Regions from separate parts of the Salipaludibacillus sp. CF4.18 genome, predicted to be linked through region 1. Evidence: riboswitches for the same ligand, from Rfam matches in the RefSeq annotation. Region 1 holds a riboswitch; the other holds the start of a gene.
The links. Region 1 has a riboswitch for lysine ahead of lysA (diaminopimelate decarboxylase). Riboswitches for the same ligand answer to the same signal wherever they lie in the genome.

Region 1 (3,631 bases):
GGTCAAGCACTAAGAAAAATTGACTTCCACCAGTATCTTTACCCGCGTGAGCCATTGAAAGACTTCCTTTTTGATGTTTATGAGGATTTCCTTCTGTTTCACATTTAATTGTATAACCCGGTCCGCCTGCACCAGATCCATTTGGACAACCACCTTGTGCTACAAACCCTGGGATCACACGGTGCAAATTTAATCCGTTATAAAAACCGTCATTAGCAAGTTTCTCAAAGTTAGCAACCGTACCTGGTGCTTCGTCGGGATAAAATTCAATCACTACTTTTTCTCCATTTTCAAACGTAATTTCACCTTTTTTCATATCTAAAACCTCCATAGTATTTTTAATTATGTACACATTCTTTATTTTACACTAGTTAAATACAGAAAGAAACTAGATAGCATTTTATCTAGTTTCCTCTACGTTATTAAACTATTTTTTATACCGTACCTTCTACCCGATTCTGTCCCTTCACAGCACTATAACGACGTTCATGCCGAACAAGGTCTTCTAATGATTCTCGTTCTATAACACATTCATGCTCTCCGTTTTCAACAAAAACTACCGCTGGACGTAATATGCGATTATAATTATTTGCCATGGAATAACCGTATGCACCTGTTGAAAATACCGCTAAAATATCCCCCTGTGTAGTCTGTGGCAAGGAAATATCCCAGATAAGCATGTCTCCACTTTCACAGCACTTACCGGCAATACTGACAACCTCTGTATTTTCTTCGTTAGCTTTATTTGCAAGAACCGCTTCATATTCAGCCTGATAGAGTGCCGGGCGAATATTATCAGTCATCCCGCCATCAACTGAAATATAGGTGCGAATGTCGGGGATGTCTTTTCTACTTCCTATACTGTAAAGCGTTGTACCTGCTTCTCCAACCAAAGCACGACCTGGCTCAATCCAAATTTCCGGTACTGGCATGTCTAATTTCGCTGCTTCTTCTTTGGCTTTGTCAACCATATAATCAATATAAACATGGAGAGGAAGAGGGTGATCCTGGTCACCGTATCGAATCCCAAAACCACCACCTAAATTAAGTACATTTGGATAATAATCTAATGTTTCTTTCCAAGCAGCTAAAGAACGGTAAATTTCTTTCACAGCTTCCTGGAATCCTTCCGCTTTAAAAATTTGTGAACCTATATGGGAATGTACACCCTGTAAAGTTAAAAAGGAATGAGATAATATCATTTTTATAGCTTTCTTCGCTTGCCCACTGTTTAAATCAAAGCCAAATTTAGAATCTTCTTGACCGGTTGAAATATATTCATGTGTATGGGCTTCGACACCTGGAGTAATTCTGATCAAAACATCCATCTTCGTTTTGTTTGTTTCTGTTATCGCCATTAACCATGCCAATTCTGTGAAATTATCCACAACAATACAGCCAATTTTTTCCTTCACTGCCATTTCCAGCTCATCCGGCGTCTTGTTATTTCCGTGAAAATGGATTCTGTCTACAGGGAAGCCTGCCTGCAATGCTGTGTAGAGCTCACCACTTGAACAGACATCCAAACTTAAGCCCAATTCATCGGCCAATTCGACCATCGCTATGCAGCTGAACGCTTTACTAGCATATGCTATTTGATAATTTACACCTTGATTTATAAATGCTTCCTGAAACTCATGTGCTCTATTTCGAATATCTTTCACATCGTATACAAATAGTGGTGTACCATATGTTTCCGCAAGGGTAGTGGCATCTACCCCGCCAATTGTCAAATGACCTTCTTGGTTGACACTACTAGTACCATAAAAACCCATCTATATCACTCCTTATCAGCAAACCCTCTCGGTTCTTTTATATATGAATAAAAAAAAGAATGAATGCGAAACACATCCATTCCTCTTGGTTTTCGATTAGTCCATCGGTTTCCAATAGGATAGTGCTCCACTACAAACGCAGTGACAGTGCATAGTTTATTCAACTATACCCCAGCAAGCTAAGTCAAGGAAACATAGCTGCTTCGGCAATTCGACCTTTCCTCTGTTTTCATAGCTGTCCTGAAGCTCCAACAGTATACTTTTTCGAGATTGCACCTCTACCTAATTACAAGTTTTTATTCATTTTGTTAAACAATAGCATAGTTAAATTATTCACGCAACAACTTTACGTTTTTCTCTGCTTTATTGAATCGACTGGATGGACAACGCTAGGTCTTATCCGTTTAAGCGGAACTGCTTGACGTATAAAAATATCTATTGCAGCTTTAGGATAAAGCGGTAAAAATGGCCACAAATATGGCGCATTTAACGCTTTTCTTCCGGCTAAATATGCGAGTGAAATCACACAGGAGATAACAAGTCCCGGGACACCGAAAAAACCTACTGCAAGTATTAAACCTAATCGAAGTAATTTTATTGCTACCCCCAGCTCATGACTAGGTGTGGCAAAGATGCCTATAGCAGCTACTGCTACGTACAGAATTACTTCTGGGACAAATAGTCCAACTTGAATGGCAATGTCACCAATTAACAGGGCAGCGACAAGACCTAATGCAGTAGCCATCGCGGTTGGGGTATGAATCGCTGCCATTCTTAACAGTTCGATTCCTAATTCTGCAAATAATATTTGTCCAAATATAGGTATATTTCCGTTCACTTCATTTGGTCCTATAAATTCAAGGTTAGCAGGTAATAGACCGGGATCTTTAACTACTAATAACCAAAAAGGCAAAATGAATAAGGAAAACAAAATCCCTGCAAAACGTATCCACCTCATAAAGGACCCAACCAAAGGTGCTTGTCTATATTCTTCTGCATGCTGTACATGATGAAATAATGTTGTTGGCAGAATGATCACACTGGGAGAAGTGTCTACAAACAAAATGACATGACCTTCAAATAAATGGGTTGCCGCTACATCTGGTCTCTCTGTATATCTAACCATCGGAAAGGGATTCCAGCCTTGTTTTACTAGAAATTCCTCGACCATTTTATCTGCCATTGTTAAGCCGTCTATATCAATTCCATCTAATTCTTTTTTAATTACTTCTACCAATTTTGGATCGACTATCCCCTCGATGTAAGTAATACAAATATCTGTTTTTGACCTTTTGCCTACCTGGGTCATTTCATTTCTAAGTCTTTCATCACGAATCCTTCTTCGTGTCAAAGCTGTGTTTTCGATAATATTTTCTGTAAATCCATCACGACTCCCTCTTATTACTCTCTCTAGATCTGGTTCCTCTGGTCCTCGACCAGGATAGCTCCTCACATCGACTATGATTGCTTCTGATTCACCTTCTATTAAGATGAACACCAGGCCTGAAAGCATCTCTTTTATAGCGTCTTCCAGAATTTCAGTCATTTTAACTTGAACATGTGCCAAATGATTCTGAATTTCTTTACGAGCATCTAGTTTTTTAGAGTGAGTCGTGTCAAGAAACATTAATTCTTTGAGTATTTCAATTACGTAGTCAATATCACATAATCCATTTGTAAAATAAATCTGAACGTCCTTATCTAATATATGTAATTTTCTAACGTCTACATCAAAGCTTTTTCCGATTCCAACTCTTCTTGTAATTTCCGCTTCATTAACAAGAATGTTAGGTGATATTTTGGGCTTTTTATCTGTTTCTTTTTGTGATTCACCCATATTAAAAGTCCCCTTTCTA
Region 2 (3,631 bases), on a different contig from region 1:
AATGGGAAGAAAAACATTCGAGTCTATTGGACGACCTTTACCAAAACGCAGAAATATAGTGTTGACGAGAAATAATGACTTTTCGGCAGAAGGAGTTGAAGTCATTAATAATTTTTCTGAAATGGATAAGCTTGTAAAAGATGAGGAAGAATTTTTTGTCATTGGTGGTGCAACGATTTATGAACAGCTGTTGCCACTAGCCGACCGATTATATATTACGGAAATACATGAATCATTTGAAGGGGATACATTTTTTCCGGCCATTGACGATGGCCAATGGGAAGTTGTGGCCTCAAAAAAAGGCAAGGTGGATGAGAGGAATTCCCATGCTCATACCTTCCTTACATATGAACGAAAGAATTAATTATTTTACGGTGGGCTCATTAGTCCATCGTATTTTAATGAGAAGCCTTATCTACTTTAAAAACAACATTCAATGTGTAACAAAGCCTAATGAAAAATAAATACTACTTCACAGTTATTGTTGGTACAATCTTTGCCTTTTCTAGCATATGTATGTGCTGAAGGGGGAATCACAATGAAGACATTTCGCACCGTTCGGCCAAAAAGCCGAAAGAAGAAAGGACCTCTTCCTTTCCGTTACGTTTTTATGATTTCGTCTATTATATTTATTATGCTAACACTCACCGGCTTAGGCATCATTGACGCGGGTGTTAGACCGACTCTTATTGCTATTGCGAAGACTGAGACGCAAAGGATTGGTACCTTAGCTATTAATGATGCTGTTTCTGGTCAATTTCTTGATAATACGGATATGGATGATTTAGTAGAATTAGAAAAAAATGAAGAGGGTGAGGTTACTTCTGTTCAGTTTAATTCTGTCATCTATAATCGGGTATTGCAGGAGACCACGGAAAGTGTACAAAATTATTTAAACGACATAGAACATGGGCGTTCAAAAGATAATAGATTTCCAAAGGATGTTGACGTTAATGGAGAGGGAGCGGTTTTTTCTGAAGATGGAATCATTCATATGATTCCGCTTGGGCAAGCTACAAACAATGCACTGTTAGCTCACTTGGGGCCTCGAATTCCTGTGCGGTTATCAGCAATAGGGGCTGTGAAGTCCAATTTAAAAGAAAATATTTTAGATGTTGGGATTAATAATACCTATATGAGTATATCAGTGGAAATTGAAGCGGACGTACAAATAGTGATTCCATTTGCTACAGCTACGGAAGTTGTGAAAACTTCTATCCCGGTTGGAATGATCTTGATTCCAGGGGAAGTTCCAGAGTTTTATGGTGGTGAAAGTGGCACTGGCACCGGAGGAATGACTCCAGCTGTGATTCAAAGACCTGATGGACTGGATGATTTAGATTTGGAAACAAATAACTAGTGAGTTATTGTTGAAAATAAGTGATACGTTTGGTATAATAATTCAGGCTTAAAAAAATTGAATATTAAAGTAGACCTCATCAATCGGTGAGGTAGAGGCGCAAAGTTTATTACTAGGAGACTGGAGTTAGGACAACGAGGAAAGTCTTTGAAAGGAAACATTGCCGAAGCATTGTGATCGTGTCCTACGATGCAACAGCTGGGGTAATATTCAATAAATATTACACTGTCACTATCTGTTAATAGTGGAGAACTACTGAACTGTGTTGGAGATTCGTCTTAACTTCATATTGAAGTGGCAAGGGATTTTTCCTTTGCTGCTTTTTTTAGTTAGAGCTAACAGTACAGTCTAAAGTTAAGGTGTTATAATCAGTCATTTTATTTTTACAGGAGGAGAAAAGTATGGAACTTGGAATTTTATCAATTGTACCCCCAATTTTAGCGCTTTTAATGGTCATTATTACGAAAAGAGTACTTGTTTCTTTAGGGGTAGGAATTATTGTTGGTGCCTTGATGGTAAATCAAGGAGAGTCAATGATCATCGACTCTATTTCTCAAATAGCATCCATTGTTTCTGGAATATTTATTGTGGATGGGGCAATCAATTCATGGGAATTTTATATCATTTTATTTTTGCTATTATTGGGGATGATTGCTTCTCTCATTACCATCACAGGCGGGAGTCAAGCATTTGGGGAATGGGCTCTAACAAAAGTTAAATCACGTATTGGAGCACAATTTGTATCAGCCTTTCTTGGAATTATTATATTTATTGATGACTATTTCAATAGTTTAACGGTCGGAAATGTTAGTCGTCCTTTTACGGACAGGCATAATATCTCTCGGGCAAAATTAGCGTATATCGTTGATTCGACTGCAGCACCTATGTGTGTTATTTCTCCACTGTCGAGTTGGGGTGCGTACATTATCACGATCATTGGCGGAATTCTTGTAACACACGGTGTGACTCAATACGAGGCGTTACAGGCGTTCCTATTTATCGCACCGATGAATTTTTACGCGATATTTGCCATCTTATTTGTGCTTGCAGTTGCATATTTTAAATTGGACATTGGTCTCATGCGAACTCATGAAAACCGTGCGATCAATACAGGTGAGTTAGTAGATACTAAAAAAGGACCAGCACCTGGTGAAAGTGATCAAATGAAACCAGCTGTAAAGGGGAACGTTGGAGACTTAATCTGGCCAATTGCTGTATTAATTGTTGCAACTATCCTGTCGATGATTTTAACAGGAATCCAAGCAACGGAAGGCTCTGTTACATTGCTGGCAACGTTTGAAAATACAGATGTTGCAGCTTCTCTTTTGTATGGTGGGATCATAAGTTTAATTGTCGCAATAGGAATTTCTTTTTCACGTCGTCTACCAGTTAAGATTTTAGGGGTTGGTTTAGGAGCAGGAATAAAATCGATGCTTCCCGCAATATATATTTTAATTTTTGCATGGACGATTATTGAAATTATTGGAGCTTTGGGTACAGGGGAATATTTAGCCGGACTAGTTGATGAGCATATTCAATTAGGCTACTTACCAGCTCTATTGTTCATCATTGCTGCATTTATGGCATTTAGTACTGGTACTTCATGGGGAACGTTTGGAATTATGCTACCGATTGCAGGTGATATTGCTGCAGTAACAGACATTAATTTAATGCTTCCTGTTTTAGCAGCAGTATTGGCAGGAGCAATTTTCGGTGATCATTGCTCTCCGATTTCCGACACGACAATACTTTCGTCTACAGGAGCAGGAAGCCACCATATTGATCATGTCATGACACAATTACCTTATGCCCTAATAGTGGGTGTTATCGCAACATTATCCTTCTTGGCTCTCGGTTTTTCCGGCAGTGTTTGGATTGGATTACTTGTCGGGTTTGCACTGTTTGCATTAACAATTTTCATTCTAAAAGTACTAGTGAACAGCTCTGTGTATCAAGAAGTATAAATCTTATATTAACGCAAAAAACGGCGAGTATTCTACTCGTCGTTTTTTTAGTTAAGTAAGTTAATAAAAGATGCTAAGCGTTTTTCTTTCCATGTAAGGGTTTGGAGCTATTTTTCTTATCGATTAAACTGTTTTTTTATTTTCCTTGCTTTCTTTCAGCTCTTTCCCAGACTCTTAAAGAAGGATAGGGATCGAATGACCATTCCGTATAACCACTGTCTTTGTACATGCCATAATGTAGGTGTGGGGGGAATTTCCCTTGTGTACCTTCTTTACCATACCCGGAGCTTCCAACATAACCAATGAC

Region 2: another riboswitch for lysine. It lies ahead of ACHABW_RS14405 (Na+/H+ antiporter NhaC family protein); the one in region 1 lies ahead of lysA (diaminopimelate decarboxylase).

What each region holds. Positions count from the first base shown of each region.
Region 1 is NZ_JBIMEV010000006.1:412-4,042, forward strand. It holds gene ACHABW_RS05855 (peptidylprolyl isomerase) at 1-316, opposite strand, end outside; gene lysA (diaminopimelate decarboxylase) at 435-1,775, opposite strand; lysine riboswitch at 1,888-2,064, opposite strand; gene ACHABW_RS05865 (spore germination protein) at 2,122-3,612, opposite strand.
Region 2 is NZ_JBIMEV010000023.1:36,059-39,689, forward strand. It holds gene ACHABW_RS14395 (dihydrofolate reductase) at 1-364, shown strand, start outside; gene yunB (sporulation protein YunB) at 539-1,360, shown strand; lysine riboswitch at 1,445-1,623, shown strand; gene ACHABW_RS14405 (Na+/H+ antiporter NhaC family protein) at 1,762-3,324, shown strand; gene ACHABW_RS14410 (M23 family metallopeptidase) at 3,461-3,631, opposite strand, start outside.